DNA from 3 places in the Nonomuraea fuscirosea genome. Region 2 is predicted to be linked to each of the others. Evidence: riboswitches for the same ligand, from Rfam matches in the RefSeq annotation. Region 2 holds a riboswitch; each other region holds the start of a gene.
What was found. A riboswitch is a leader RNA that binds a small molecule or an ion and turns the genes downstream of it on or off. The one in region 2 is predicted to bind thiamine pyrophosphate.
Positions count from the first base shown of each region.

Region 1: another riboswitch for thiamine pyrophosphate. It lies ahead of thiC (phosphomethylpyrimidine synthase ThiC); the one in region 2 lies ahead of OIE67_RS48330 (purine-cytosine permease family protein).
Region 3: another riboswitch for thiamine pyrophosphate. It lies ahead of OIE67_RS28600 (FAD-dependent oxidoreductase); the one in region 2 lies ahead of OIE67_RS48330 (purine-cytosine permease family protein).

Region 1 covers NZ_CP109074.1:8,515,435-8,525,760, forward strand. Annotated here, with positions in the region: gene OIE67_RS38675 (SDR family oxidoreductase) at 1-361, shown strand, start outside; gene OIE67_RS38680 (hypothetical protein) at 358-702, opposite strand; gene thiC (phosphomethylpyrimidine synthase ThiC) at 850-2,394, opposite strand; TPP riboswitch at 2,387-2,499, opposite strand; gene OIE67_RS38690 (hypothetical protein) at 2,589-2,939, shown strand; gene OIE67_RS38695 (universal stress protein) at 2,952-3,785, shown strand; gene OIE67_RS38700 (cellulose binding domain-containing protein) at 3,894-4,913, shown strand; gene OIE67_RS38705 (YbaK/prolyl-tRNA synthetase associated domain-containing protein) at 4,921-5,415, opposite strand; gene OIE67_RS38710 (ArsR/SmtB family transcription factor) at 5,405-5,704, opposite strand; gene OIE67_RS38715 (AIM24 family protein) at 5,765-6,433, opposite strand; gene OIE67_RS38720 (response regulator transcription factor) at 6,598-6,993, opposite strand; tRNA gene OIE67_RS38725 (tRNA-Arg) at 7,108-7,179, shown strand; partial or broken gene OIE67_RS55805 (transposase) at 7,782-7,981, opposite strand; gene OIE67_RS38735 (hypothetical protein) at 7,999-8,601, opposite strand; gene OIE67_RS38740 (hypothetical protein) at 8,948-9,535, opposite strand; gene OIE67_RS38745 (hypothetical protein) at 9,551-10,326, opposite strand, start outside.
Region 2 covers NZ_CP109074.1:10,498,944-10,509,269, forward strand. Annotated here, with positions in the region: gene OIE67_RS48300 (LCP family protein) at 1-1,254, shown strand, start outside; gene OIE67_RS48305 (TenA family protein) at 1,288-1,893, shown strand; gene OIE67_RS48310 (Fpg/Nei family DNA glycosylase) at 1,925-2,803, shown strand; gene OIE67_RS48315 (MFS transporter) at 2,854-4,227, opposite strand; gene OIE67_RS48320 (winged helix-turn-helix transcriptional regulator) at 4,331-4,762, shown strand; gene OIE67_RS48325 (rhodanese-like domain-containing protein) at 4,759-5,082, shown strand; TPP riboswitch at 5,155-5,267, shown strand; gene OIE67_RS48330 (purine-cytosine permease family protein) at 5,258-6,595, shown strand; gene OIE67_RS48335 (methylated-DNA--[protein]-cysteine S-methyltransferase) at 6,555-7,133, opposite strand; gene OIE67_RS48340 (sensor histidine kinase) at 7,226-9,097, shown strand; gene OIE67_RS48345 (ATP-binding protein) at 9,249-9,671, shown strand; gene OIE67_RS48350 (YidC/Oxa1 family membrane protein insertase) at 9,655-10,320, opposite strand.
Region 3 covers NZ_CP109074.1:6,272,771-6,283,096, reverse strand. Annotated here, with positions in the region: gene OIE67_RS28630 (glycerate kinase) at 107-1,255, shown strand; gene allB (allantoinase AllB) at 1,259-2,572, shown strand; gene alc (allantoicase) at 2,569-3,513, shown strand; gene pknB (Stk1 family PASTA domain-containing Ser/Thr kinase) at 3,563-5,491, opposite strand; gene OIE67_RS28610 (thiazole synthase) at 5,683-6,438, opposite strand; gene thiS (sulfur carrier protein ThiS) at 6,431-6,631, opposite strand; gene OIE67_RS28600 (FAD-dependent oxidoreductase) at 6,628-8,019, opposite strand; TPP riboswitch at 8,009-8,126, opposite strand; gene OIE67_RS28595 (NAD(P)/FAD-dependent oxidoreductase) at 8,185-9,348, shown strand; gene OIE67_RS28590 (Rv2175c family DNA-binding protein) at 9,379-9,753, shown strand; gene thiE (thiamine phosphate synthase) at 9,731-10,326, shown strand, end outside.

The sequences.
Region 1 (10,326 bases), 2.0 Mb from region 2:
CAAGGGCGGCGCGATCGTCAACACCTCGTCGATCAACGGCCTGCGCGGCAACAAGACGCTCATCGACTACTCCGCCACCAAGGGCGCGATCAACGCCTTCACCTACGCCATGGCGCAGAACCTGGTCGATCGCGGCATCAGGATCAACGCCGTCGCACCGGGGCCGGTGTGGACGCCGCTGATCCCGGCCACCTTCCCCGAGGAGAAGGTGGAATCGTTCGGCGAACAGGTGCCGATGGGGCGAGCCGCCGATCCCGACGAGATCGCCCCCTCGTACGTGTTCTTCGCCTCCAACCGGCTGTCGTCGTACTACACCGGCGAGGTCCTGGCCCCCATCGGCGGGGAGACCCTGCCGGGTTAGACCCGGCCCGAGTCCTTGATGGACACGATCGAGGCGGTCTGGAACCTCTTGTGTCCCTTGCCGTCGCCGCCGACCTTCGCGGTGTAGGTCTTGGTCGTCCAGCTGAGGCTGTACTTGATGGTGAGCTTGTGCCGGGTCTTGCACCGGTTGTGCCAGTAGACGGTCACCGAGGTGTTCCCGTCGCCCCAGGACCAGGCGAAACACCCGGCCACCCCCCGATGGACGTCCGCCGCGGCCGGAGCGGCGCCGAGCCCCGCTCCCAGACCGGCGGCGACGACGGAGGCCGCGGCGACGACCGCCGCACGGTTGCGCAGACCGGCCATACGAGCACTGAAGGACATGAGAATCCCCTCTTCTGGTGGTCATGGGAACCCCGGCCGCATGTCGCGCCGGGCACAACTGCCACGTTGCCACCAGAAGAGCGGACCCTCAGCCGATCTTTGTCCAGGCCTCAGGCCGGCCCGGGTTTTCGGACATTGGACAAATCATCACTCCACGTAGAGGTTGCCGCCGAGCCTCCTGAACTCGGCTGCCTTCTCCTCGAAACCCGCCTGCCTGATGTCATGACTTATCCGCATCGAGCAGAACTTGGGCCCGCACATCGAGCAGAAGTGCGCGGTCTTGGCCGGCGCCGCCGGCAGCGTCTCGTCGTGGAAGGCGCGGGCGGTGTCGGGGTCGAGCGAGAGGTCGAACTGGTCCTCCCAGCGGAACTCGAAGCGCGCGTCGGACAGCGCGTCGTCCCACTCCTGCGCCCGCGGATGCCCCTTGGCCAGGTCGGCGGCATGAGCGGCGATCTTGTACGTGATCACGCCGGTCTTGACGTCGTCCTTGTCGGGCAGGCCGAGGTGCTCCTTGGGGGTGACGTAGCAGAGCATGGCGGTGCCGAACCAGCCGATCATGGCGGCCCCGATGCCCGAGGTGATGTGGTCGTAGCCGGGGGCGACGTCGGTCACCAGCGGGCCCAGAGTGTAGAAGGGCGCGTCGTCGCAGAGCTCGCGCTGCAGGTCGACGTTCTCCTTGATCTTGTGCATGGGCACGTGACCAGGCCCCTCGATCATCACCTGGACGTCGTGCTCGCGCGCGATGCCGGTCAGCTCCCCCAGCGTGCGCAGTTCGGCAAACTGGGCCTCGTCGTTGGCGTCGGCGATCGATCCCGGCCGCAACCCGTCACCGAGCGAGAACGACACGTCGTAGCCGGCCAGGATCTCGCACATCTCGGCGAAGTTCTCGTACAGGAAGCTCTCGCGGTGGTGCGCGAGGCACCAGGCCGCCATGATCGAGCCGCCGCGCGAGACGATCCCCGTCTTGCGTGTGGCGGTGAGCGGCACGTACGACAGCCGCACGCCCGCGTGCACGGTCACGTAGTCGACGCCCTGCTCGCACTGCTCGATCAGCGTGTCGCGGTAGACCTCCCACGACAGCAGCTCCGGCCGGCCCTTGACCTTCTCCAGCGCCTGGTAGATCGGCACGGTGCCGACCGGAACCGGCGAATTGCGCAGGATCCACTCGCGGGTCTCGTGGATGTCGTCACCGGTCGACAGATCCATGATCGTGTCGGCGCCCCACCGGGTGGCCCAGGTCATCTTCTCCACCTCCTCCTCGATGGAGGAGGTGACGGCGGAGTTGCCGATATTCGCGTTGATCTTGACCAGGAACGCCCGGCCGATGATCATCGGCTCGGACTCGGGATGGTTGACGTTCGCCGGGATGATGGCCCGGCCCGCCGCGACCTCCTGCCGGACGAACTCGGCGCTCACCCCCTCACGCACGGCCACGAACTCCATCTCCCTGGTCACCAGCCCGCGCCGGGCGCAGCCGACCTGCGTGACCGGCTCACCTGCCGCACGCCGCGCCTCGATCCACGACTCGCGCAGGCGCGGCAGCCCACGCCGCGGGTCGGGCTCGAAGGACGGGTCGGTGTAGGGGCCCGAGGTGTCGTACAACGTCACCGCCGAGCCGTCGGAGAGCCGGACCTGCCGCATCGGCACACGGAGGTCACCGGAGTAGATCTTGGAAAAGCGCGCGCTGCTCATCGCGCAAACTCCCTTCGCCGGCATTACCCGGAGCAGGTTCTGGCGGTCGGCGGCTGTCAGCCGTCCTCTCAGCCCGGTCCACACCGGGCTCCCGCGTTGGACGGCGATGATCGTACCCACGCCCGCCCCCACCCGAAACCTGGCGCAGAGGTTTGACGATCGCCCTGAGCGGTACGGTCCCCATCAGGGGGAACATGAAGAGATTCGCTGCTGTCGCAGGACTACTCGTCGTGATGGCCGCGTCCGGCGCCACCGCAGCCGCCGGAGACGGCATGGACCAGCACGAAGTCGGCCAGGAACAGTACGACACTCTCATCGCCCAGTGCCGCTACGCCGACACGGGCAAGGCCAAGTGCCGGGCCGCGGTCAGGGAGATGTACCGCGTCGGCACCACCGACAGGCGACTCGACTGCCGCACCTACTCCGGCGTGACCGTCTGCGGCACGCTGCGGCTCAGCAAGTCCGAGCGCGCCTGCGTCCGTGACTCCCAAGCGAAGGGGATCTCGTTCCGCCGCGCCGAGGTCGAGTGCTACGCGCTGTCCTGAGGAGCTGAACCAGTGATCATCGTGGGGGTGGACGGCTCACGCGCCGGCCTGGAGGCCGCCGGCTGGGCCGCCGCCGAGGCCGCGCTGCGCGGATCGCCGCTGACCGTGGCGCACGCCGTGCCCAAGTGGGTGTGCGAGGAGGACACCGTACGTTACGCCGAGGTCGCCCGGTGGATGCGCGAGGGCGCCGACACCGTGCTCGCGGCGGCCCGCGACCGGGCCCTGCGGGAGTCACCGCAGGTCCCGGTGGAGGCCGTGCTGCTGCCGGGCGATCCCCGTACCGCGTTGATCAAGGCCTCCGAGGAGGCCGAGCTGCTGGTCGTGGGCAGCAGCGGCATCGGCGGCGTGCGCGGCCTGCTCGTCGGATCCGTCGCGTACGGCGTCGCGGCGCACACGCGGACGAACGTCGTCCTCGTCCACGAACGCCCCTCGCTCACCCGGGGCGAGATCGTCGCCGGCACCGACGGCTCGCCCAGCGCCGGGCGGGCCCTGGAGTTCGCCTTCACCGAGGCCGAGCTGCGCGGGGCCAGGCTGCGTGCCGTCCAGGCGTGGGCCTGGCCGCAGGCCGGCGGCTTCCCACCGGCCGACCGCGGCAGCGAGCAGGACACGCTGCACCGGCTCAAGGAATCGCTGACCGAGCACCGGGAGCGGCATCCCGGCGTCGAGGTGGTGGAGGAGGTCGTCCACGGCCATCCGGTCGAGGTGCTCCGCGAGGCGGCCGCCGGCGCCGACCTGCTGGTGGTGGGGTCGCGTGGTCATGGGCAGCTCGCGGGGATGTTGCTCGGCTCGATCAGCCAGGCCCTCCTGCACCACACGCCCAGCCCCATCGCGGTGGTCCGCGGCTGAAACTTACATCCGTACCCCCAGGTCAGGCTTCTGTCCTGATCGTCGTCCTTCCCGGCGCGCGGCCCGCGGTCCTACGATCTGCGCAGGCTGACGACGGGAGAGCGGACGATGCGCAGGATCGGCTCCGTGCTGGCCGCGATGGTGACGCTGGCCGCGGCGGTGTTGTTCGCCACCACGGCCACGGCGAGCGCCGCCCCCATCAGGATCATGCCTCTGGGCGACTCGATCACCGGCTCCCCCGGCTGCTGGCGCGCCCTGCTGTGGAACCGCCTCCAGAGCACCGGCCACACGAACGTGGACTTCGTCGGCACCCTGCCGCCCCAGGGCTGCGGGGTGGCGCACGACGGCGACAACGAGGGGCACGGCGGCTACCTGGCCACCAATGTGGCGAACCAGGGCTTGCTGACCGGCTGGCTCGCCGCCACCCGGCCGGACGTGGTGCTCATGCACTTCGGCACCAACGACGTGTGGAGCAACATCGCCCCCGCGACGATCCTCGGCGCGTTCACCACGATGGTGAACCAGATGCGGGCGAGCAACCCGGCCATGAAGATCCTCGTCGCCAAGATCATCCCCATGAACCCCTCCAGCTGCGCCGACTGCGCCCAGCGCGCCGTGACCTTCAACAACGCCATCCCCGCCTGGGCCGCCGCCACGACCACCCCGCAGTCGCCGATCACGGTGGTGGACCAGTGGACGGGCTTCAGCACCGGCAGCGACACGTACGACGGGGTGCATCCGAACGCGGCGGGCGACCAGAAGATGTCCGACAAGTGGTACCCCGCTCTGGTGGAGGCCCTGGGCACCTCTGTCTCGCCGCCGCCCTCTGGAGGGTGCGCTGCCACGTACCAGGGCACCGGCCAGTGGCAGGGCGGCTTCCAGGCCGAGGTCACCGTCAGGAACACCGGCACCGCGCCGGTCAGCGCCTGGACGGTGGCGTGGACGTTCGCCGACGGTCAGCGGATCACGCAGCTGTGGGGCGGGACGCTGAGCGCGAACGGGTCCTCGGTGACGGTACGGAACGCGGGGTGGAACGGGCAGCTCGCGCCGGGGGCGTCGACGGCGTTCGGCTTCCTCGCCTCCTGGACCGGCACCAACACCGCCCCCGTGCCCAGCTGCACAGCCTGACCCCGAACTACGTGGCGGTGATGTTAGCCATCCACGGGGCCGCCAGCCGCACATAATCATCGGTCGCCAACGCCACGGAACGATCGAGCCGCCCCGCGTTGAAGTACAACTCGGGATGGTCCAGCAGCGACGGATCGGCGACCAGTTCGAGCCTCGGGTCGTAGCTGAACGGCAGCACCGTCCCGCTCACGCTCCCCGCCAGCTCCTCAGCCTTCTCCTTGCCGGCGAAGGAGACGTACGTGCCGTCGTGCAGCGCCTTGACGGCCTGCAGATCGAGCCGGGCGTCACCGGGAACGACGGCCAGCACGTGGCGCGTCTGCTTCTTGCCCACCTTGACCATCACGATCAGGCACTTGGCGGCCTGCGCCACATCGTGCCCGCGCAGGGCGCTGACCAGCTCGGTCCGGCCCTCGGGCGCGTGCTCGATCACCCGGTAGCGCGCCCCGCCGGCGTCCATGTCGGCGATCAGGCGCTCGTAGGCGCCGTTCGGCTCACCATTCACCGCTCAACAACTCCTTCGCCGCGGCGATCCGCTCCTCGTCGCGCTGGTAGAACACCCACTGCCTGATCTTGGTGCCGCGAACCAGCCCCGCCTTGGCCAGCACCTTGAGGTGCTCGCCGCAGGTCGGCTGGCTCACGCCCAGCTTCTCGGCGATGAACAGCGAACAGACGCCGTCCCGTACGAGATCGCCGTCGCGCTGCGGCGGGAAGTGACGCACGGGATCGCGCAACCACTCCAGGATCAGCAGCCTCTTGTCGTTGGCCAGCGCCTTGATCAGGTCGACGTCCATCACTAAGCCATTATGGCAATTAGCTAATTAGCTGTCCAACCGGCTCGGCGGGCCTGGCGCTCAAGCGGACGGAGCCGGCACAGGAGCCCCTTCACTGGCCTGCACCAACACGAACCCCTGCCCCCTGAACGCCAACTGCATGGCCTCCCCGCTCCCCCGCCCGATCAAGGCCCCCACCTTCATCGTCCGGTTGATCCCGACCTCCAGCCCGGTGCTCCAGCACACGGCCGACTGCCCGTCGGCGAACGTCGGCATCCGCGCCACGTCGAGCAATACGGGCGTCCCATGCGTCGTCACCGCCACCCACCCGGTCCCGGTAACCGTCGTGTTGAACAGCCCCCCGGCCGCCACCCCAGCTCCCTGAACCCGCTTGATGTCCCAGCCGAGCTGCGGCTGGAACGCCAGCAGATTACGCCCGTTGACCGTGAGCCCCTCGTTCTCCAGAAAGAACAGATGAATGTCATCGGCATTGTCCGCCAGATACAGCAGCCCGTCGCCCCGTACCCGCATGAGCGAGGCGCCCTCCCCCGTCATGGCCTTCTTGAACAACTTCCCGAGCCCGCCCGACCCCTCGTAGTCGAAGTCCATCTGCCCTTGGAAGGCCACCATGGACCCCTGCTTGGCCAGCACCTCGTGCGGAAGCTGGACGCGCAACATCTTGTGGTTCTCCAGGACGAAGCCCGGGGGGAGCTGCTGGGAGTCGAGGTTGTTGAAGATGGAGCTACGCACGTTGTCCGGCCTTTCGGGGAGAGGAGGCGATGCGGCCAGCGTACGAACAATCCACCAAGAACGCGCGCCCTCAACCCCGGCACGCGCCACCCGACCAGCCCCCAGCCACGGGCAGCCGACACCTGACCGCCAAGACCGACTACCAGGGGATCAGCAAGCTGGGGTCAGCTACGCCCCTGACTACCCCTCAAGGCCAGATCCCGCACGACCTCGATCAACTCAGCCGGATCGAACGGCTTGGTCAAGTACGCGTCCACCCCGATCCCCAGCCCCCGGGTCCGGTCATCATCCTGAGCCCTGGCCGTGATGAGCACGACCTTGATGTGACTGGTGGCCTCCTCCGTACGCAACCGATGCGCCGTCGTCCACCCGTCCAGGAACGGCATCATCACATCGAGCGTGATCACATCCGGCATCACGTCGAGCACCCGATCCAGACAATCCTGCCCATCAGTGGCGGTAGACACCTCGAACCCCTCCAGGTTCAGGTTGACCGCGATGAGCTGCCGGATGACCTCATCGTCATCCACGACCAGTACTTTCCCAAGAACCTCGCCCACGGGCGCAAAGCTAACCTGTAGCGGCCCCGTCACGCCGGGTTTCGCCGGAAGTGTTCAAGGACCTTTATCTGGTGCCGAGCAGTGCCGGGATACTGATAGCCTTTCACTCGACGCGCCCCCTTAGCTCAGGGGATAGAGCACCGGCCTCCGGAGCCGGGTGCGTAGGTTCGAATCCTACAGGGGGCACTCGATCTTGATCAGCGGTTCCGACCGCTGACCAGGGCAGACATCGCAGGTACGGGCGGGCCTCCAGTCTCACGGAGTCCCGCCCGTTCTCGTTGACGCTCACGGGTTGTGGACCAGTTGTGGACCATGATCGGCTTGTCGCCGTGGGCTAGGCGCCCTGATCGTCAGGTCCCCAGCCCTCTGGTGCGACTGTGGTGGCGGACACCCCACACCGGCAGAAAAACTCCACGCCCGCCTCGATTGTGGACCGATGCATACCCGCCGGGTACAGCCCCTTAGCGCTGCGAATCTCACGCCGCCTGACGCTCGGCGGGATGTACCTCGTCCATATCATCTGATCGTCCCGCAGGCACCCCGTGCACTTCGGTTTCACGCTCCGACTCATGAGTAGGTCCCCTTCCTATCGCAGTAGCCAGGGGCCAGGAGAGCACAGAAAGTTGCTTGCGTCGCCTCCTAGCGAACGCCTGCTCACCGAACTACCAGGCAACGCGACAAGTCCTCGGATCATGCCGTGCATGCCTCATCCCCCGATGGGTTGAAGCAGCCCGACCCATCGGCGCGTGGAGGCTTCTCGTGTCCTCCTCCCCACGGATCTCCGGGTCGAGCCAGCCTGCGCCGTCTTCAGCGCTTGCGACTTTCAGACCGAGGAACTCGCGCTGGCCATCGGCATGAACAGCGGCCGCGACGACCACGTGCATGTTAATGATGCGCCACCCTCGCGCGCCTTCTGGGTCAGCGCGTCCAGCCAGACGCTGGTGTATGAGCTGACGTCCGACGCTCGGGGGCGGCACGCTTCAGCCTGCTCAAGAATAGTTAGGTTCACGGTGCAGAGTCGGTAGGTCCAGCTTGCGGCCGCACGCTGGAACCAGCGTTTTCTTCGTACCAGCGCCTGGCGGTCGAGTTGATCAGAAGCACGCAGAAGAACGTTGCGACCACGCCGATCGTCCAAGCTGTGAGGGCGCCGATCCTTGCCGCAATCAGTGCTTGTGGCCAGCCGACGAAGACAGTCGGCGCTGTCCAAATCAGCGCGGCGAGCGCGAGGGCGGGAAAGGCGATGAAGTTGGGGTAGACCAATCGAGGAATGCGGAGAGGAACAGCTTGCTTTTCCTGCCACTCTTCCCATTGAAGGCCGCCTGGCACACGATGCGTCAGATCGTCGCGTATATATCTGCCGATCTTGAAGACGCCATACGAGTGCATGGCAAAACGCGCACAGAAGAGATAGGTGGTGATCGGCAGGATGAGCAGAAGCAGTGAGCTTCTACCTCCCGCTAGTACGAAGCCAAATACTGCTCCTGACGCAGTGATATGCAAGTTGAAGAGGTTCTGCCGCCGTGTTTCTCGCGATTCGATCTCCTGCCTGAGAGCAGCAAACTCGGCTAATGGTCCTTCGTGACCATCTGGCGGCGACGTGTGGGTCATGTCGCCACAGTAAGCCCGATTCCCTTGGTCGCACAGGCCTCTGGAGGGGTTGAGCTAGAGGTACGAACACTGTGTCCGGCCACTCGCCTTTTCCTCACTACTGTAGCTTCGACCGTCCAACCGTGGGGGCTTGATCAAATGGCGAAGATTGGTTCCGGCTGCAAGGTTCGGGGCGGAGGTAAATGGCAGCGAGATCCGTCATTCGGAATCGTCGGCGGTGGCCGTCACATCGTCATGTTCCCCCGCATCGGTGCCCGCCGGTTCGCCCAACTCCAGAATCGCCTTCAGCGTGCGCCGCCCATCCCACCTCAGGTACCGCGGCGCGCCTTCGGGAGACGACGGATCTTCACGCGCCTTTGCGATCCCGACCGAGCCCAACCCGGGCTTCCCGGAGAGTGTGGAGGAGCTTCGCTCGTTGCTCAAGGTGGAATGCACTCAGGCCTGCTAGCTGAGCCGCGCCAATCAAGCCGTAAACGCCCAGAGCGGTCGGCGCGCCGAACACAACCCCCCGAACGAGATGCCATCCCAACTCGGAGACCTGGGGAATCGCCGGCCATGCGAGACCCGCGAACAGCGCAAGCAGAACACCGATGGCGCATGCCCATATGACGATTTTGTATGGCCTCGATACAGCGCGGACACCACCTTGGGCACGCTCTAGGACGAGCACATACTCTGGGCTCATCAGACTGATAAGGATAGTGTGCGCAGCAATGACGATTCCGGCCAACGTACCCAAGAGCGCTGCGGCTCCGAAGAGGAACGTCGAAGCCTGTGCAGCAACGACCTTGCTGAGCGAAACGAGCAAGCCACCTGCGACACCAGCGGGAAGCGCAATCATGAAATCCGCAGACAGCAGTATGCTTCCAACTTTTCCGAAGCGCGCCGGCCTGGGCGTTGGTAGCGAAACACGCATCTTGGCGTCGCTCATCATAACTCCAGCCTTAGGTCACACGGGTTCCTCGCCGACTTCCACGGATTCAACCTCCTCGAACAGCTCCTCAAAGGTTGCTTCACCTGTGTCAGGATCAATATTGATCCCGGTGATCAAGGTCTCTCCGTGCAACTGACTCTCCCATACGGTCTCCACAGCAAGATCGCCAGCACCGCGAGTGCCCGCTGCAGACGCCTGACCATACCCGCGAGCCACATGATCCAACAGCTGTTGAGCAAGATCCGTATCTGTCTCAATCCCATCCTCTGACCGAAGCTCCAATGTCGCAGAGGATAGTCGCATCTGCTCTATCAGGCGCTCGACATCGGGACGTCCCTCATAATTGGGGTTTGGGCGTTCAAGGCGAATATGCAGCCGAGTTACTCTAGCCACCGATCTTCGCCATTCAGGAAAAGACCGGTTTCGGGAGATAGTTTCGATGTCCCAATTTTGATCCATTTGCTCGCGCAGCATCGACTTGAGAGCTCCGATGAATGACGTTACCCTGATGACAGGAGAGCGAACCTGGAACACCATTGCAAAATCAGATAAGCGGATCACGAAGGGTGATGCTACGCCACCGGCAAGCCGTGTTGGAATGAAGTCCAACTCCTCTTCACTCCAGTTATCCGCTCCCACTTCCGTATCACACCCGAGGCGACCACGCAAGAATCCATCCGTCACCTCGATTCCACCCAGCCGCCACATCCGCCTGTACCAGGTAGTTCGCGTCCCCGATTGCATAGCGTGCTGCAGTCGTTCGGCGGGTGTATCGAACAGACTTGGTTGAG
Region 2 (10,326 bases):
GGCCGCCCGCTGCCACCACGGCCCGGCGACGTGCCGCGTTCGGGTGGCGCGCCAGCGCACCGCATGCCCGCCGCGGGCCCCTCGGGAGGCCCTGTGGGCAATCCCGCGGCGCCCACGCACAAGCTTCCCGTCGTGGGCTCCCCCGGGCCTCAGCCTGGGGCCCCTGAGGACCAGCAGCGGGGTGCCGGCTCGCGGTCGCGGGTCTACGGGCGTCAGCGGTCCGGGCAGAGTCCGGTCAAGCCGTTCGGGTCGCGGAGCGACTCCGGTGAGCCGGCTCCGCGACGGCCGCGTAGGAAGATCTCCTGGAAGATCGTCGTCGGAGGTCTGGCCGGGTTACTGGTTCTGCTGCTGGTGGCCGCGATCGGCATGTTCTTCTGGATCGACTCCCGGCTGGCCGGCATCGACGGCGTGCTCGACGACTACGAGGGGCGTCCCGGCGACACCCCCGGCACCAACTGGCTGCTGGTGGGCTCCGACAGCCGTAAGGGGCTGAGCGCGGCCCAGCGCAAGAAGCTCGCCACCGGGCGGGCCGCCGGGCAGCGCACCGACTCGATGATGCTGCTGCACATCCCCGAGGGCAGCGACAAGCCGACGCTGGTCAGCCTGCCGCGCGACTCGGCCGTCACCATCCCGGGCAGGGGCCGCGACAAGCTCAACTCCGCGTACGCGCTGGGCGGGCCCAAGCTGCTGGTCCGCACCGTGGAGACGGTGACGGGGGTGCACGTCGACAACTACATGGAGATCGGCTTCGCGGGCTTCGTGGACATCGTGGACGCCGTCGGCGGCGTCGAGATCAACGTACGCGCGGCCGTCAACGACCCCAAGGCGGGGCTCAAGCTGAAGAAGGGCCCCCAGGTTCTCACCGGCTCGCAGGCCCTCGGCTACGTCCGCACCCGCAAGGGCGGCGCGCTGCCCGACTTCGAGCGCACCAAGCGGCAGCGGCAGTTCCTCGGCGCGGTCGTGAAGAAGGCCGCCAGCCCCGGAGTGCTGCTCAACCCGTTCACCGCCATCCCGCTGGCGATGAGCGCCACCGACGCGGTCGAGGTCGACTCGGGCACGGGGGCGTTCAACATGCTCTCCCTGGGGCTGGCCATGGGTGACAGCCCGGTGACCACGGTGGTGCCGTTCGGCGGCAACGAGACGGTCGCGGGCGGCGGTGCGGCCGTCAAGTGGGATCGCACCAAGGCGCTGGCGCTGTTCAACGCGCTGAAGGAGGACAAGCCGGTGCCGAAGGACATCCTGGACGCCGGATGAGTCTGTGTCAGGGGTGGGCTTAACCTCCTGACCATGAGCATTTCCGACAAGCTTCATGCCATCGGGCGGCCCCTGCTCCAGGACCAGCTCGCGCACCCGACCGTGGCCGGGATCGGGCGTGGCGACCTGCCGGAGCAGGTGTTCCGTTCGTGGCTGGAGCAGGACTACCTGTTCCTGCTGGACTATGTACGGGTCTTCGCCCGGCTGGCCTGGCAGGCGCCCGACGGGCATCTCGGCGACCTGGTGGATCTGGCGCACACCACCTATCACGACGAGCTGAGCCTGCACCGGTCGATGTCGGCGGGGTTCGGGGCCGATCTGGAGGGGGCGGTGAAGGGGCCGGCGTGCGCGGCGTACACGCGGTTCCTGCTGGAGTCGGCGGCGACGTACGGGGAGGGGCTGGCGGCCCTCTATCCGTGCATGTGGGGATATTCGAGTCTCGGGCGGATATTGGCGGAGAATCCGCCTGCTGAGCCGAGATATCGGGCCTGGGTGGACACGTACGCGGACCCGGGGTTCGCGGCGCTGACCGAACGCATCGCGCGCATGATCGACGAGGCGGATCCGGCCCCGGAGCGGGCGGAGGCCCTGTTCAGGGAGGGGATGGCGCACGAACTGGCGTTCTGGGACGTGCCGTAGAACAGTCGGTGGCGCGTCGTAGTCTGGTGGCATGCCCGAACTTCCCGAGGTGGAGTCGCTCACCCACTTCCTGCGCGAGCGGGCGGTGGGCCGCACGATTCTGGGGGTCGACGTGGTCGCCTTCCAGGCGCTCAAGACGTTCGATCCGCCGGTCGGCGCGCTCGGCGGGCTGACCGTCACCGGCGTGACCAGGCACGGCAAGTTCCTCGACCTCGACTGCGACGGTCTCCATCTGGTCATCCATCTGGCCCGCGCGGGGTGGCTGCGCTGGCGGGACGACCTGTCGGGGGCCAAGCCGGTGCGGCCGGGGAAGGGGCCGCTGGCGGTGCGGGTGCGGCTGGCCCCTGACGACGAAGGGCTGGCGCCGGGGTTCGAGCTGACGGAGGCGGGGACGCAGAAGCGTCTCGCCGTCTATGTGACGAAAAATCCGGACCAAGTGCCCGGCGTCGCCGCTCTCGGCCCCGATCCCCTCGCCGACTCCTTCACGGTCGAGGCGCTCAAGCGCATCGTCGGCGGCAACCGCACCCAGATCAAGGGGCTGCTGCGCGACCAGAAGGTCATCGCCGGCATCGGCAACGCCTACTCCGACGAGGTGCTGCACGCCGCGAAGATGTCCCCGTTCAAGATCGCCGGTAGTCTGACGGACGCCCAGATCGCCGACCTGCACGAGGCCATCGTCACCACGCTGGCGGACGCGGTCGAGCGGGCCCACGGGCTGGCGGCCAAGGATCTGAAGGCGGAGAAGAAGTCGGGGCTGCGCGTGCACAACCGGGCGGGGCAGCCGTGCGACGTGTGCGGCGACACGATCAGAGAGGTGTCGTTCGCCGACTCCTCGCTCCAGTACTGCCCCACGTGCCAGACGGGCGGCAAGCCGCTGGCCGACCGCCGCCTGTCCAAACTGCTCAAATAGCCGCCTGGCCATTGACCGCGTGCCCGGGTGGCGGAGCCGGCCCCGCGGGCTCAGGCGGCGCTGAGGGCGCGGTCTCTCGTCCGGGGGCGCAGAGCGCTCACGGCGACCAGCGCGCCCAGCAGCGTGGCCGTGACGGGCACCAGCAGCGCCGTGCGCATCGCGGCCAGCCCGGCCTCGGGGTCCGTGCCGCCGCCCAGGGCGGCCACGTTGACCGCGGTCACCATCGACAGGCCCAGCGCCGCCCCGAACTGGAACGAGGAGTTGATCAGCCCGCCGGCCAGCCCCTGCTCGTGCTCGGCCACCCCGTCCGTGGCCACGATGGTCACCGGGCCGTAGACGAAGGCGAACATCAGGCCGATGAGCAGCATGGAGGGCAGCATGGCCGCGTACGTCCAGTCGAGCCCCACGCCCAGGAACAACGCGTAGGCCAGCAGGCCCGACAGCAGGCCGCCGAGCACGACCCTGGCGCTGCCGAATCGGTTGACCAGCCAGGGGGTGAGCACCGGGGCGATCACCACGTCGACGGCCGCCGCCAGCAGGGCCAGGCCGGTCTGGATGGTCGACCACCCGCGCAGTTCCTGGAGGTAGATCGTGACCAGGAACTGGAAGCCGAAGAACGAGGCCGTGAGCAGGACGGCCATCACGTTGGCGCGGATCAGCGTGGCCGAGCGCAGCAGGCCGAGCCGGACGAGCGGGCTGGCCGACCGGCGCTCGACGGCGGTGAAGGCCGCCACCAGGGCCAGGCCGCCGGCGAAGGCCGCCACCGTGAGGGGCCAGCCGTCGGCCGGGTGCTCCAGACGTACGACGCCATAGGCCAGGAGCATCATCGCGCCCGTGATCGTCACCGCGCCCATCACGTCGAAGCCGCCCGCCGGACGGTCCTCCCGGACCGGCTCCCTGATCAGGGGGACGGCGGCGATCAGGATGAGCAGCGACATCAGCACGGGCGCGAAGAACACCCAGCGCCAGCCGATCGCGGTCAGCAGGCCGCCGGCCACGAGCCCGAGCGCGAAGCCGCCCGCCGCCGTGCCCGCGTAGATGAGCAGGGCCTGGTTGCGCAGCCTGCCCTCGGGAAAGGTCGTGGTGATCAGCGAGAGCCCGGCGGGCGTCAGGAACGCGGCGGCCACCCCCGTGACGAACCTGGCCAGCAGCAGCACCCAGCCCTCGTCCGCGAAGCCGCCGAGCCCGGAGAAGACCAGGAACACCACCAGCCAGAGCAGGAACATCCGCCGCCGTCCCAGCAGGTCGGCCGCCCGGCCGCCGAGCAGCATGAAACCGCCGTAACCGAGCACGTACGCGCTCACGACCCCGCTCAGCATGCCCGTGGACAGCCCGAGGTCGGCCCTGATGGCCGGAAGGGCGATGTTCAGCATGGCCACGTCGATGCCTTCGAGAAAGATGGCACCGCACAGAACGATCAGCACACCCCACGATCGGGCAGGCACGGACATCTCAGACCCCCGGTTACTTCTCTGCATATCGGTTATTTCTTGTAACCGGTCACATCATGAGTCACCATGGGAGACGATGGAAGACGGCACTTTCGAATCACTCGGTTACCGCGAAGGCACCATGGACGACTACGACGTTCGGCAGTGGGACACCCGCGAGGACTGCGAGGTCCGGCAGATCCTCGACCGCATCGCGGACAAGTGGTCGCTGCTGGTGATCGCCCTGCTCGACTGCGAGAGCCTGCGCTTCACCCAGCTGCGCCGCGAGATCGACGGCGTCAGCCAGCGCATGCTCAGCGTCACCCTGCGCCAGCTCGAACGCGACGGCCTGGTCAGCCGCACGGTCCACCCCGTGGTCCCGCCCCGGGTCGACTACGCGCTGACGCCGCTCGGCCGTACCCTGCACGAGACCATCAAGTCCCTGGTCACGTGGACCGAGGCGCACCAGCAGGAGATCGCCGCGGCGCGTGCCGCCTACGACCAGCGACGCGAGATGATGGAGGCATGACCGTTCCCGAGATCGAGGCCAACGCCGTTCCCGCCGATGCCTACCTGCTCGACGTCCGTGAGCAGGACGAATGGGTGGCGGGGCACGCGCCGCAGGCCGTGCACATCCCCATGACCCAGATTCAGGGCCGGGTCGACGAGGTTCCCGCCGACACGACCGTCTACGTCGTCTGCCGCGTGGGCGGCCGGTCGATGCAGGTCACGGCCTGGCTCAACCAGCTCGGGCGCGAGGCGATCAACGTCGGCGGCGGCATGCAGTCGTGGGAGTTCGCCCGCCGGCCGATGGTGAGCGAGACGGGGCAGGAGCCGTTCGTCGCCTGAATCGGGGGTAGGGCAGCAAGTCGCCCACTATGGCGGTTCTGCCGCCATTGAGGCATGATGAGGGCGCAAACTACAGATTGTCGCGGGAGCTCGGGGTCGCCGGGCTGAGAGGGCAGCACGTTCCGCTGCCGACCGCCGGAACCTGTCCGGATAATGCCGGCGTAGGGAGTGTGCGATGTCGCACGGCGTCGAAGAAGTTCCGCTGACCCTCGAAGGCGAGCCCCCGAAGACCCTGGGCGTGCTCGATCAGGGTGCGCTCTGGGCGAATCTCGGAGTGAGCCTCCTCGGCTTCTCCGGCGCCCTGTTCCTGATCAACCCACTGGGCGGCGCCCCGCTCACCCTGGGCGCCGCGCTCGTGGCCACGGTGGTGGGCAGCCTCATCGGCACCGCCATGGTCGGCCTGTCCGCGATCCCCGGCACGCGTACGGGGCAGCCGGCCATGGTGCTGCTGCGCGGCCTGTTCGGCGCCAAAATCTCCTACGTGCCGACGGTGCTGAACATCGTGCAGATGCTCGGCTGGGGCGCCTTCGAGCTGTGGGTGATCGCCAAGGGCGCCACGGCGATCTTCGGCTCGGTGCCGTACCAGGTGTGGGTGATCGTGGCCGGGGTGCTGACCACCGCGCTGAGCATCTGGCCGCTCGGCTCGATCCGGCTGCTGCGCCGGTACGTCACCGTCGGCGTGATCATCGCGATGATCTGGTTCACCGTGTTCTTCCTGCGCGAGGCGCCGCCGCAGACCGGCGGGACGTGGACGGCCTTCCCCGCCGCGGTCGACTACGTGATCGCGCTGTCGGTGTCCTGGGTTCCCATGGCCGCGGACTTCGCCCGCCACTCGCGCTCCAGCAGGGCCGCCTTCACCGGCGTGGTCGGCGGCTACACCCTGGCCCAGGTCGCCTGCCTCGGGCTGGGCGTCTACGCGGTGGCGATGGCGGGGGTCGCCCAGGTGCAGGCCGACGGGACCTCGGTGTTCAGCCCGTTCGTGGCGATGCCGCTGGGCGCGCTGTTCTTCGGCATCCTGGTCCTGCGCGAGACCGACCAGTCCTTCGCCAACGTCTACTCGACCACCGTCTCGCTGCAGAACCTGCTGCCGCGGATGGACCGGCGCGTCTTCTCCGTCCTCATCGGCGTGCTCACCGTGGTGATCGCGCTGCTGGTCGACGTCACGTCCTACGGCGCGTTCCTGGGCGTGATCGGGGCGGTGTTCGTGCCGATGTTCGCCGTCCTCGCCGTGGACTACTTCGTGCTGCGCCGCGGCGAGAGCTGGAACACCGCGCAGGACGCGCCCTCACGCTGGTCGATGCTGGTGCCGTGGGCGCTCGGCTTCGCGGCCTACTGGCTGACCACCTCGACGCCGACGGTCGAGGCGTGGGACGGGCTCTGGACGAGCCTGCGCGAGGCCATCGGCTTCACCCGGCAGACCTGGATGAACGGCGCGCTCGGCGGGGCCTTGGTGGCCGCGCTCGTCACGCTGCTCATCGGCCTGGCGCTGCGGCGGCCCGCTGTTCGACGTTGAGCAGGTGCTGCTTGGCGACGGACCCGCCGGCGTAGTCGCCGAGCGCGCCGTCCTCGCGCACCACCCGGTGGCAGGGCACGATCACGCAGACGGGGTTGGAGGACAGCGCGTTGCCGATCGCCCGCAGCGCGCGCGGCCGGCCGATGCTCTGGCCGATCTCCTCCAGCGTCGTGGTCGTGCCGTAGGGGACGGCCATCGTCTTCTGCAGCACCGTGCGCGCGAACGGCGTCGCCAGCGCCAGGTCCACCGGCAGCGTGAACGCGCGCAGCCGCCCGGAGAAGTAGGCGTCCAGCTCTCTGCGGACCGGGTCGAGCCGTCGCGCGTCGGGCCCGATGAAGCTGCCCACATGCCTGCTGACCAGCTCGAAGACGTCGTTCTCCGCCTCGAAGCTGCACGCCGCGACGCCCTTGCCCGTCACGGCCAGCACCAACCGGCCCACAGCCCCGTCATAGGTGCCGAAAGCGATGTCGGGCGGCGTATCACCTCGATAGGTGCTAGAGGTCACACGCAGCAGGGCATCGAGATCGTTGCTCGACATACCCTCAACCTCCACCCGCCGGAATCACCGTGACCGCAGCGTATCGGACGGATCGCCCGACGCACCCACCGCGCCACGTGCACTATGGAGTAGTGGGGGACGAATGGGCCGGTAGTGACGATGAGATCGCTCGCGCGGCGCTGGACAGCTCGCCCAACGCCGTCGTGGCGCTCGACCGGGACCAGAGCGTCCTGGTCTGGAACGCCGCCGCCGAGCGCGTGTTCGGCTGGGCGGCCGAGGAGGTGCTGGGGCGCAGGGCGCCGATCGTGCCCGGCGAGCTGACCGCCGAGCACAACGCCGTCCTGGAGCGCGTCCGCACCGGGGAGCCGGTGTCGCTGCGCACCAAGCGGCTGCACAGCGACGGCGCCCTGCTCGACCTGCGGGTCGACATCAGCGCGCTGCGGCTGGGCAGCGCCGTGGGCGGCTACGTGTGCGTCTACCACCCGGCGCGGGCCGACGAGCTGGCCAGGAACCGGATGGCGCGCCGGGCCAGGCTCGTGCGCCGGCTCACCGACGTGGTCGGCGACATCAACTCCGAGCTGGAGCTGTCGGCCGTGCTCGACCGGATCTCGGCCAACCTCACCGAGCTGACCGGGGCGGACGCCGGCGGGTTCGTGCTCATCGAGGGTGACCGGCTGCGGCTGGTGAGCACGTACCAGCTGCCCGACTCGATCAGGGGCACCACCACCGACCTGCGCACGAGCCTGGTGGATCAGCTCTTACGCACCGGCAAGACCGTGATGCTGGAGTCCGACGGGCTCGGCGACCTGGTGTGGGCCCGGCTGCGCGGCCTGCACACGATCGCGCTGGGCCTGGCCGCCGTGGGCGGGCGGCCGTACGGCGCGCTGTACGCGCTCTTCGCCCGGCGTAACCCCGGCCACCTGGAGCTGGAGCTGCTGGAGCTGCTGGCCGGGCACGCGGGCATCGCCGTCGGCAACGCGGTGGCCTATCAGGAGGCGGTACGCCAGCGGGCGCACGAGCGGGCCGTCTTCGACGCCAGCGCCGACGGCATCGCCGTGCTCGACCAGGACGGCCTGGTGGTGCGCTGGAACCCCGCAGCGGCCGGGCTGACCGCGCTGGCCCCCGAGTCCGTCATCGGCGCGCCGCCGCCGTTCCCCATGCCCAAGCCCGGCGAGAAGGTCACCTTCCAGATGGAGAACGGCAGGTGGCTGGACGTGGTGAGCGCGCAGATCGAGGAGACGGGCGAGGTGGTCGTCGACTTCCGCGACGTCACCTCGGCCAAGGAGCTGGAGGAGGCCAAGGACCTGTTCCTGGCCACGACCAGCCACGAGCTGCGGACGCCGATCACGATCGTGCGGGGCTTCGCCAGCACGCTGGACGCGCGCTGGGACAAGATGGCCGACCCCGAGCGCCGGGCCGCGGTGCACACGATCGCCGAGCGCTCCAGGTCGTTAGGTGAGCTCATGGACCACCTGCTGCTGGGGGCCAGGGCGGGGGCCGACGAGCTCAAGGTGCGGATCGAGAAGGTCGATCTGGCCGAGCGGATCGACGCGGCCACGCTGGGCCTGCCGGCGCTGTCGGACAAGCACCGGGTGGAGGTGGACATCGCCGAGGGGCTGCCGCCCGTCTTCGGCGATCCGCTGGCCACGGACATCATCCTCGGCCAGTTGCTGGAGAACGCCTTCAAGTACTCGCCGAAGGGCGGGCTCATCAGCGTGGCCGCCTGGCCGGACGAGGACGACAACGTGGTGGTCGTCGTGGACGACGAGGGAGTCGGTATCGCCCCGCCTGACCGGGAGCGGATCTTTGAGCGCTTCGTCCAGGTGGACAGCGGCGACCGGAGACGGTTTGGTGGAGTGGGGCTCGGTCTCTACATCGTCCGCAGCCTCGCCCGAGCACAGGGAGGAGATGTGAGCGCTCATCCGCGACCGGAAGGGGGCACCAGGATGCGACTCGTGCTGCGATGCGCTTCCCCTATCGGATCCGACACACCGATGCGGTAACGAGGTGGTCACGGTTGAGCTGATCTATCGTCCAATGAGTACAAGCTGTGATCGCAATGCGGTTTCTGGGATCGAGTAACGGGGCATTTCGGTCGTACCGGGGAGTGTTCCCGCGGGGGGCACAGGTAACGGGGAGGTGGGTGTGTCGAGCGTGGTGCTGCTACCGTACGCGCCGTCCAGCGTCGCCGTCGCCCGCCAGCGTCTGAGCACAGATCTGCAGGACAGTGGGGTCTTCACCGCCGCGATCGACGACGCGGTGCTCGTGGTGAGCGAGTTGCTGAGCAACGCGCTGCGCCACGCGCACCCGCTGCCGTCCGGCATGGTGAGAGTGGCGTGGCTGCGAAGCGACGATCACGTAGAGGTGGCGGTGAGTGACGGAGGTGCGGCGACCGAGCCGCGCGCGGGCCGCCCGACACTGTCATCGCTCGGGGGCCGGGGGCTCGGCATCGTGGAATACGTGGCGGAGAGCTGGGGGGTCAGGCACGACGGTGACACGACGACGGTCTGGGCCATCCTGCCCGCCCCGAGCCAGACGGTGAACGGGCAGGTGGCGGCACTCAGAGAGGCCGGCTAGCGAGCACTGCGCGCTCACCGGTGGCCCACGCCGTCGAGACGAGCAGATAGAGCCCGGCGGCCAGGGGGAGCACCAGCGCGGCCAGCACGGAGCCGTACGGCATCAGCCGCGTGATCTTCGACATCAGCTCGGGCCGCACGCCCGCGATCTCCTCCTGCCGGCCGGCGTTCGCCGCGATCAGCCGGGAAGACCACCACGCCACCGCCACGACCAGCGCGATGACCAGTACAAAGACCGTAAATGGCACGCTGACCAGACCGTAATTGGCCACAATACCCGCCACCTGCTGACCCAGCGGAGCCCCCAGCAACGTGTGCCCGGCCAGCGCGGTCGGATGCGTGGCCACCCGGAACATCAGCCACATGAACGGCAGCTGCGCCAGCATCGGCAGAATCCCGGCGAACGGCGAGCTGCCCTCCTTCGCGTAGAGGGCGTTGAGCTCCTTGGCCAGGCGCTCGGGATTGCGGCTCCAGCGCTTGCGCAACTCCTTCTGCTTGGGCGCGAGCCGTTCGCGGATCTTCATCGTGCGGGCCTGGCGCACGTTCAGCGGGAGCAGGAGCAGCCGTACGGCCAGAGTGAACAGCACGATGCCGAGCGCGGCGCTGCCGCCGGACATGCCGATGACGAACGTGACGAGAGAATCGATCATGAGCCC
Region 3 (10,326 bases), 4.2 Mb from region 2:
TCCTGAGGGACCCCGATGTCAGGATGATGAGTCACGCCTTCCTGCCCGCTCGCACCGGGCAGGAAGGCGTGTCAGGACATTGTTCATCATCAGGTGGGAGTTCGTAGTGGTTCAGCACGTACTGGTCGCCCCCGACAAGTTCAAGGGAACGCTGACGGCGGCCGAAGTGGCCTCCCGGGTGTCGGCGGGTCTCGGCGTGCCCACCGTGGAGCTGCCGGTCGCCGACGGTGGTGACGGGACGGTGGACGCCGCCGTGGCGGGCGGCTTCGGCCGGATCACGATCGAGGTCACCGGGCCCACCGGCGAGCGGATCCCCGCCTCGTACGCCTGGCAGCCCACCGGCACCGCCGTGGTCGAGCTGGCCGAGGCGTCCGGGCTGCGCCGCCTGCCCGGCGGGCACGAGCCGCTGACCGCCACCAGCTACGGCACCGGCGAGCTGATCGCCGACGCCGTGCGCCGCGGCGCCAAGCGGGTGGTGCTCGGCCTGGGCGGCAGCGCCTGCACCGACGGCGGAGCGGGCATGGCCCAGGCCCTGGGCGCCCGCCTGCTCGACGACGAGGGCCGCGACCTGCCGCGCGGCGGGGCCGCGCTGAAGAGCCTGGCCCGCATCGACCTGTCCGGTCTGATCGACCTCGCGGGCGTGGAGTTCGTGGTGGCGAGCGACGTGGACAACCCGCTGCTCGGCCCGCACGGCGCCGCCGCCGTCTACGGCCCCCAGAAGGGCGCCACCCCGGACGACGTCAGGACGCTGGAGTCGGCGCTGTCCCGCCTGGCGGCCATCGCCACCGCCACCCACGGGCTCATGGGCGCGGTCGAGCACGACGGCCCCCCGCGCGCCATGGGCGTGGCGGGCGCGCCGGGCGCGGGCGCGGCCGGCGGCGTCGGGTTCGCCGCGATGGCGTTCCTGCACGCCGAGCTGCGGCCCGGCATCGGCTACCTGCTCGACCTGCTCGGCTTCGGCGAGGTCGTGCGCGGCGCGCGGCTGGTCGTCACCGGCGAGGGCTCGCTGGACGAGCAGTCGCTGCGCGGCAAGGCGCCGGTCGGCGTGGCGCGGGCCGCCGCGGCCGCCGGCGTGCCGGTGGTGGCCGTCTGCGGCCGCCGTACGCTCGGCGACGAGGAGCTGAAGACCGCGGGCATCGAGGCCGCCTACGCCCTGACGGACCTGGAGCCCGACGTGAGCCGCTGCATGGCCGAGGCGGGCCCGCTGCTCGAACGCCTCGCCGCCCGGATCGCCGAAGACCGCCTCGGAAGGTGATGGATGACCTCGTTCGACCTCGTCGTCAGATCCCGCAGGACCGTCACGCCCGAAGGTGAGCGGGCGGCGGCGGTCGCCGTACGGGACGAGAAGATCGCCGCCCTGTACGACTACGCCGCGCCGCTCGACGCCCCCGAGGACGTGGACCTGCGTGACGTGGCCCTGCTGCCCGGCCTGGTGGACACGCACGTGCACGTCAACGAGCCGGGACGGACCCACTGGGAGGGGTTCGACTCCGCGACCAGGGCCGCCGCCGCCGGTGGCGTCACCATGATCGTGGACATGCCGCTCAACTCCCTGCCGCCCACGATCGACGAGCCGGCCCTCGACGCCAAGCTGCGCGCCGCCGGCGGGCGGTGCCACGTGGACGTCGGCTTCTGGGGCGGGGCCGTGCCGGGCAACGTCAAGGACCTCGCGCCGCTGCACCGGCGCGGCGTGTACGGGTTCAAGTGCTTCATGTCGCCGTCCGGGGTCGAGGAGTTCCCGCACCTGACGGTCGCCGAGCTGCGGCTCGCCCTGGAGGAGGTGGCCGGGTTCGGCGGGCTGACCGTGGTGCACGCCGAGGACCCGGCGCTGCTGGCCGAGCCGGCCGGGCCGGGCTACCGGGAGTTCCTGGACTCGCGGCCGGGAGCCTCCGAGCGCAGCGCCGTCGAGCAGGTCGTCCGGGTGGCGGAGGAGTGCGGGGCCCGGGTGCACATCCTGCACGTCTCCAGCGCCGACTGCCTGGAGGTGCTGGAGGCGGCCCAGGCCAGGGGAGTGGCGGTGTCGGCCGAGACCTGTCCCCACTACCTGACGCTGACCGCCGAGCAGGTGCCGGAGGGCGGGACCACGTACAAGTGCTGCCCGCCGATCCGCTCCGAGGCCAACCGCGACCTGCTGTGGGACGGGCTGGCCCGCGGGGTGCTGAGCTGCGTGGTGTCGGACCACTCGCCCTCGACGGCCGACCTCAAGGTGCCCGACTTCGCCGCCGCCTGGGGCGGCATCGCCTCGCTGCAGCTCGGGTTGCCGGCCATCTGGACGGAGGCCGCGCGCCGGGGACACGGGCTCGGGGACGTGGTCCGCTGGATGTCCGCCAACCCCGCCGCGCTGGCCGGGATCTCCGGAAAGGGCGGGATCGAGGCGGGCAAGGACGCCGACCTGGTGGCCTTCGACCCGGCAGCCGACCTGCTGGTGGACGCCGCCCGGCTGCACCACAAGAACCCCGTCACCCCCTACCACGGCCGCACGCTCAAGGGCGCCGTCCTGACCACCTGGCTGCGCGGCCGTCCGGTGGACGGCGAGCCGCACGGACGACTGCTGATGGGAGCCCGCCGATGACCCCGTTCACCCGCCTGCCCGACCTGGCCCTGCGCACGTTCGGCGGCTCCGTCGTGGCGGCCAGCGACGAGTCGTTCGCCGAGAAGGAGAGCCTGATCAGGCCGGGGCGTCCGGCGTTCAGCCCGGAGACGTTCGGCGGCAAGGGGCAGGTGTACGACGGCTGGGAGACCCGCCGGCGCCGCTCACCCGGGCACGACTGGGCCGTGGTGCGGCTGGGCCTGCCCGGCGTGATCAGGGGCGTGGTGATCGACACGGCCTGGTTCAAGGGCAACTATCCGCCGTACGCGTCCGTGGAGGCGACGGCGGCCGACGGTCATCCGTCGCCGGACGACCTGGCGCGGGCCCGGTGGACGGAGATCGTGCCGCGGGCGGAGCTCAAGGGCGACACGGAGCACCACTTCGAGGTCGCCGGTGAAGACCGCTACACCCACGTGCGGCTCAACATCCACCCCGACGGCGGCGTGGCCAGGCTGCGCGTGCACGGCGAGGTCCGCCCCGACCTGTCCGTCCACGAGGGCCTCGGGCTCGACCTGGCCGCGCTCGCCAACGGCGGCCTGGTCACCGCCTGCTCCGACGAGTTCTACTCCGCCCCGAACAACGTCATCGCCCCCGGCCTGGCCCGGCACCAGGCGGAGGGCTGGGAGACCGCCAGGCGGCGCGACGACGGCAACGACTGGATCGTGATCAGGCTGGCCGGGCGCGGGCTGATCAAGCTGGCCGAGATCGACACCACCAACCTGCTGTTCAACGCGCCCGCCGCGGTCGCGCTGACGGGGCTGGACGGGGAGCGCGAGGTGCCGCTCCTGCCCAGGACCCCGCTGCTGCCGGACACGCCGCACCGCTTCCGCCTGGACCATCGGGAGCCGGTCTCCCGTGTACGGGTGGACATCTACCCTGACGGCGGCCTGGCCCGCGTCCGCCTGCACGGCCACCTCGCCTGAGCCGCCCCCGCCGCCCCGGCCGCCGGCTGGGGCGGCGGGACCGGCGGCGTCACTGCCAGAGGAAGACCACGCTGCCCGGCGGCCGCTCGCTGTTGGGCAGCGGCCGCTGGAACTGCACCACACCGCCGTTGCTCAACCGGTTGACCCGCACCTTGAACCCCAGCGCCTCCAACTCGGGCTTGGCGTCGTTGATGTTCTTGCCGATGACGCCGGGCACGACGCTGAACTGCTGGTCGTCGCGGGCCTCGTTGTCGCCGCGGAACCACTGCCACCAGTCCGTCTGGCACCGCGCCACCGTGATCATGACCGCCGCGCCCTGGTCGACCTCGGACTTGGCCTTGGGCGACTGGGCGATGACCGAGCACGGCTCGGCGTCGTCGTCGACCTCGTTGACCTGCACCTTGAAGCCCTGCCCGCCGAGGAAGCCGGCCGCCTCGTCCTTCGGCATGCCGCCGACGTCGGGCATGACGAGCCCGGCGCTGACGAAGATGTTGATCTTGGCGCTCTTCCTGACCTTCTCGCCCACCTGGGGCGAGGTGCGGATCACCTTGTCGCGCTCGACCTGCTGGTTGGGCAGCCGCTTGACCGTGCCGACGGTCAGCCCCGACTTGGCGATGGCGGCCCGGGCCTCGTTGCTCGACCGGCCCGACACGTCGGGCACGACGATCCGCTCGGGGCCGAGGGAGAGCACCAGCGTGACCGTCGAGCCCTTCTCCAGCTCGGCCTTGGCCGCCGGGTCGCTGCTGAGCACCAGGCCCTCGGCCACCTTCTCGTCGTACTTCCCCTCGGCCTGGCGCATCAGCAGCCCGCGGCCGGTGATGGTCTGCTCGGCCTCCGCCGCGTTCTTGCCGACCAGGTCGGGCACGGTGACGAGCTCGGGCTGGGCGAAATACCAGCCCGTCAGCCCGACCGCCACCACCATCACGGCGGCCAGCGCCACCAGGAACCAGCTGGGCCGGAACCCGCGCCGCCGCGGCTCCTCCGCCGCCCGCGGCTGGATCATCGTGTGCGCCGGCGCGGCCTGCGGCATCGAGCGCGCGCCCGTGACCGGCCCGCCCGCCGGATGGGCGTAGACCGTCGTCGGGTTCACGCCCGGCGCCATCGGGCCCGAGCCCGGCGGGGTCGTCGTGCGCGGCAGCATCCGGTGCGCGTCCACCGCGGCGACCAGCATGGCCGTCGCGTCGGCCGGCCGGTCCTGCGGCTCGCGGGCGGTCGCGTGCGCCACCAGCGTGTCGACCAGCGGCGGCACCTCGGGCGTCACCGAGGACGGCGCGGGCACGGTGTCGTGCACGTGCCGGTAGGCCACCGACATCGGCGTCTCGCCGTCGTACGGCTGCTGCCCCGTGACCAGCTCGAACAGCATGATGCCCGCCGCGTAGACGTCGCTGCGCACGTCGGCGGCGCCCGTGGTGACCTGCTCGGGCGCCATGTAGCCGATCGTGCCGATCATCACGCCGGTACGGGTCTGGTTGGTCGCCTCGATCGCCCTGGCCAGGCCGAAGTCGACGACCTTGACCCGGCCGTCGTCGGTCATGAGGACGTTCTCCGGCTTGACGTCGCGGTGCACCAGCCCGGCCTGGTGGGCGGCGCCGAGCGCGGCCAGCACCGGGATCAGCAGCTCCAGCGCCTCGCGGGCGGGCAGCCTGCCGCGCTCGCGCAGGATGTCGCGCAGCGTGCGGCCGGGGACGTATTCCATCGACAGGTAGACGACGTCGTTGTCGGTGCCCTGGTCGAAGACGTGCACCACATTGGGATGGGAGAGGCTGGCGACCGACTTCGCCTCGCCGATGAACCTTCTGACGAACGCCGGGTCCTCGGCGAGCGAGCGGTGCATGACCTTCAGCGCCACCGTCCGGTCGAGCCGGATGTCCAGCGCGAGGTAGACGGTCGCCATACCGCCCCGGGCGATTCGGCTCTCGATGCGGTAGCGCCCATCGAGGAGCCGTCCGACCAGGGGGTCCGCAGTCGTCGTATCCACCCCGCTGAGTTTACGGGCGTTTTGCCACTGGCAGGGCCCCACCGCCCGAAACCGATGCGGAGACGTTTCTCGTCGCGGGGCCCCGCTCTCGTCGCGAGGCCCCGCCGAACCCGGCCGGGCGGGTTCGGCGGCGTCGGCTCATGGGTTACGGGACGTCGGCTGGCGGGGTTACGGGGACGTCGGCTCGTGGCCTACGGAGTCGTCGGGGAGGAGGCCTCGGCGTAGCGGCGGCGGGGGATGCGCCCCGCCTGGCGGGCCAGCCGCCCGGCCGCGACCGCGCCCTTCATGGCCGCCGCCATGAGGTCGGGCCGCTGCGCCCTGGTGACGGCCGTGGCCAGGAGCACCGCGTCGCAGCCCAGCTCCATCGCCAGCGCGGCGTCGCTGGCCGTGCCGATGCCCGCGTCGAGGATCACCGGGACGGAGGCGGCCTCCACGATCAGCTCGATGCTGTGCGGGTTGCGGATGCCCAGCCCCGAGCCGATCGGCGCGCCCAGAGGCATCACGGCCGCGCACCCGGCCTGCTCGAGCCGCCGGGCCAGGGCCGGATCGTCCCCGATGTACGGCAGCACCACGAACCCGTCGGCCACCAGCCGCTCGGCCGCGTCGAACGTCTCGATCGGGTCGGGCAGCAGGGTCCGCTCGTCGGCGATGACCTCCAGCTTGACCCAGTCCGTGCCCAGCGCCTCCCTGGCCAGCCGGGCCGTCAGCACGGCCTCGCCCGCGGTGAAGCAGCCCGCCGTGTTGGGCAGCACCTTGATGTCGCGCCGGCGCAGCACGTCGAGCACGGAGCCGCGCGAGCCCGGGTCGAGCCGCCGCATCGCCACCGTGGTCAGCTCGGTGCCCGACGCGGCGAGCGCCTGGTCCAGCACCTCCAGCGAGGGCGCGCCGCCGGTTCCCATGATGAGCCGGGAGGAGAACTTCTCCCCGGCGATGATCAGATCATCCACCTTGCACCGCCGTCAGGATCTCCACGCGGTCACTGTCGCCGAGCGCCGTCGTCTCCCAGGCGCTGCGGGTGACCACCTCGTCGTTCAGGGCCACGGCCACGCCGGTGGTGGCCGAGGTCAATGTCTGTACGGCCTGCGCCACGGTGGTGCCGTCGGCCACCTCGTGCGCGGCCCCGTTGATGGTAACGATCATGAAATTCCCTGAAATCTCTCCGGCGAGCACAGCGCCGCCAGCTCGCCCTCCTCGCCCAGCAGGATGGCCGTCGTGAGCGGGGCGAGCAGCACTCCACCCCGGTGGTGCCCGGTCGCGAACGTCAGCCCCGGCGTCCCGCTGGGGCCGATGACCGGCAGGTTGTCCGGCGTGCCCGGCCGCAGCCCCGCCACCACGTCGGCGACCTCCAGCTCCGTGATGCCGGGAACCAGCTCCCTGGCGTCGCGCAGCAGCTCGTACAGCCCGCCGGCGGTGACCCTGGTGTCGAAGCCCATCTCCTCCTGGGTGGCGCCGACCACCAGCTCGCCGTCGCCCCGGGGGACCAGGTAGACCGATGAGCCGTGCACGGTGCCGCGTACGCACCGGCTCAGCAGCGGCTGCGGCGACCGCAGCCGCATGATCTGACCCTTGACCGGCCGCACCGGCACCTCGGCCAGCTCGCCGCTCCACGCCCCGGCGGTCAGGATCACCCGCTCGGCCCTGATGTCCGCGCTGGTCTCCGCCCGGGTCTCCGCTCCGGTCGCCGCCCTGCTGCCCGTCCTGGCGCCGGCCGTGGTGCACGCTCCGGTCTCCGTCCTGGCGCCCGGTCTGACCTCACCGTGCCCGCCGCCGTGCCCGCCGCCGTTCCCGGTCCAGCCGTTCCCGGTCCCGCCATTTCCGGTCCCGTACGGCTCCGGCGGCGCGAGGCGTACCCCGGTGACCCGGTCGCCTTCACGCAGCAGCTCGGTGACGCGGGCCCGCACCACCTCGGCGCCGCGCCGCTCCAGCGCGGTCAGCAGCGCCGCCGTCACCCGGCGCGGATCCACCCAGGCGTCGCCGGGCGCGAGCAGCCCGCCACGCACGGACGGGGCCAGCATGGGCTCCAGGCGGCGGCATTCGCGCCCGGTGAGCCGCTCGACCGGCAGCCCGAGTTTGTCCATGAACGCCGCCAGCTCGTCCAGCGCCGCCAGGTCGTCGGCCCCGAACGCGACGTCAAGGGTCCCCTCGGAGCGCAGATCCAGCGCGAGCGGATCGCCGCCCGCCGCGCCGTCACCGGCGAGCCCGATACCGGCGCCCGACCCCGGGCTCGCGCGCCCGGCACCGGCGCCCGGCCCGGCATCGCGATCTTCACCTGGTTTCGAGCCGGCGAGCCCGGCGTCCTCGGTGAGTTCGGCGGCGAAGGCGGGCCAGCGGCGCAGCGACGCCACTCCGAGCCGCAGCAGCGGCGCCTCGGTGTAGGTCACCTCGCTGACCGGGGCCAGCATCCCCGCCGCGGCATAGGAGGCGCCCCGCCCGGGCGCCGGATCGACCACGGTGACCTGCCGCCCCGCGCGGGCCAGCCGCCACGCCACGGAGAGGCCGACGACCCCGCCGCCCACGATCACATCCACCTGCGCTCCCTTCGCCGGCATGATCCGGATCAGGTGTCTTGCGGTCGAAGGCCCGTAGCAGCCTTCCTCTCAGCCCGGTGAACGGCCGGACTCCCGCGCGTCTTACGTGCACAGCCTACGGCCTCGGTGCGGCGGCCGCGCACCGCCCCCGTTATGGTCATGAACGTGAACCATGTCGTGGTGGTGGGAGCGGGCCTGGCCGGGCTGCGTACGGTCGAGGCCCTGCGAGGGCGCGGATTCGGCGGCCGGATCACGCTGATGGGCGAGGAGCGTCATCGGCCCTACGACCGCCCGCCCCTGTCGAAGGCCGTGCTGAAGGGCGACGCCGACACGAGCTTCGTCGACACCGACCTCGAGGCCCTGGAGGTCGACTTCTGGCCGGGCGTCAGCGCGAAGTCGCTGCGGGCCGGCGTCGTGGAGACCACCGAGGGCGAGATCGGCTACGACGGCCTGGTCATCGCCACCGGCGCCGAGCCGATCAGGCTGCCGGGCGACGGCCTCCAGCACGTGCTGCGCACCCTCGACGACGCTCACGAGCTGCGTGCCGTGCTCGTCCCCGGCGCCCGCGTCGCGATCATCGGCGCCGGCTGGATCGGCGCCGAGGTGGCCACCGCGGCCCGCCGCGCCGGATGCGAGGTGACGGTCATCGAGAGCGCGCCGGCCCCGCTGACCACCGCCGTCGGCGCCGAGATCGGCGCGCGCACCGTGCCCTGGTACGACGGCATCGACCTGCGCCTCGGCGCCATGGTGGACGCCGTCGACGAGGGCGGCGTGCGGCTGGTGGGCGGCGAGTTCGTCGAGGCCCACGTGGTCGTCACCGGCATCGGCGTGCGCCCCGCCGTCGGGTGGCTGGCCGACGCCGACATCGACCTGCACAACGGCGTCGTCACCGACGAGCACCTGCGCGCCTCGCTGCCGGGCACCGTCGCCGTGGGCGACTGCGCCGCCTGGTGGTCGCGCCGCTGGGGCACCAGGCTCAGGGTGGAACACTGGGACACCGCGCTCAACGCCCCCGACGTCGCCGCCGCGACGCTGCTGGGGGAGGAGGCGGTCTACGACCCGGTGCCCTACTTCTGGTCCGAGCAGTTCGGCCACATGATCCAGTACGCCGGCCATCATCCGGCGGGCGAACGGCTCGTCTACCGGGGCGAGCCCGAGGGCAAATGGTCGGCCGTCTGGCTCACCGCGGACGACACCCTGGCCGCCGTGCTGGCCGTGGACCGGCCGCGCGACCTCGTACAGGGGCGGCGGATCATCGACGCCGGCCACCGCCTGGACACGGAGCGCCTGGTAGATCCACAAGTCTCTCTACGGGATTGTGTTGTTTGAGCAAGCACGCCATGTGGTAGTTGTGGTTTCGTGACGCTTTCTGTTGCACAGATCGACCGGGAGACCGACCAGCTCGTAGACGAGTGGCTCACGCTCCCCGAAGTGGCTACGCGCCTTGACCTTTCGATCGGGCGGGCCAAGCAACTCCTGAAGGACCACAAGCTCCTCGGCGTACGCCGGGGCGGCGGCGGGCCACAGGTGCCCGCGGTGTTCCTCGACGGAAAGGACGTGATGAAGGGCCTGCCAGGCACCCTGACCGTGTTGCAGGATGCCGGCTACGACGACGTCGAGTCGCTGCGCTGGCTCTTCACCCCCGACGAGTCGCTGCCAGGATCGCCCATCGAGGCGATCAGGGCCGGCCGTCATACCGAGGTCAAGCGGCGTGCCCAAGCCCTCGGTTTCTGACGCGCGCCTCTATCTCTGCACAGACGGCCGCCGCGACCGCGGCGATCTGGCGGAGTTCCTCGACACGGTGCTGGCCGGCGGCGTGGACATCATCCAGCTGCGGGAGAAGAACCTGGAGGCGCGCGAAGAACTCGCGCTCCTCGAGGTCTTCCGCGACGCCTGCGACCGGCACGGCAAACTGCTGGCCGTCAACGACCGGGCGGACGTCGCGTACGCCGCCCGGCCCGACGTGCTCCACCTGGGGCAGGACGACCTTCCTGTGACGGTCGCGCGAGAGATACTCGGCGACGACATCGTCATCGGACGGTCCACCCACTCCGCCGCCGAGGCTTCCGCCGCGGCCGTGGAGGAGGGCGTCGACTACTTCTGCTGCGGCCCCGTCTGGCCCACGCCGACCAAGCCCGGCCGTCCCGCTCCCGGCCCGCCGCTGCTGCGGCACGCGGCGTCGCTGGGCACCTCGCGGCCGTGGTTCGGGATCGGCGGCATCGATCTCGCCAACCTGGACGAGGTGATGTCCCACGGGGTGAGCCGGGTGGTGGTCGTACGCGCGATCACCGACGCCGACGACCCGGG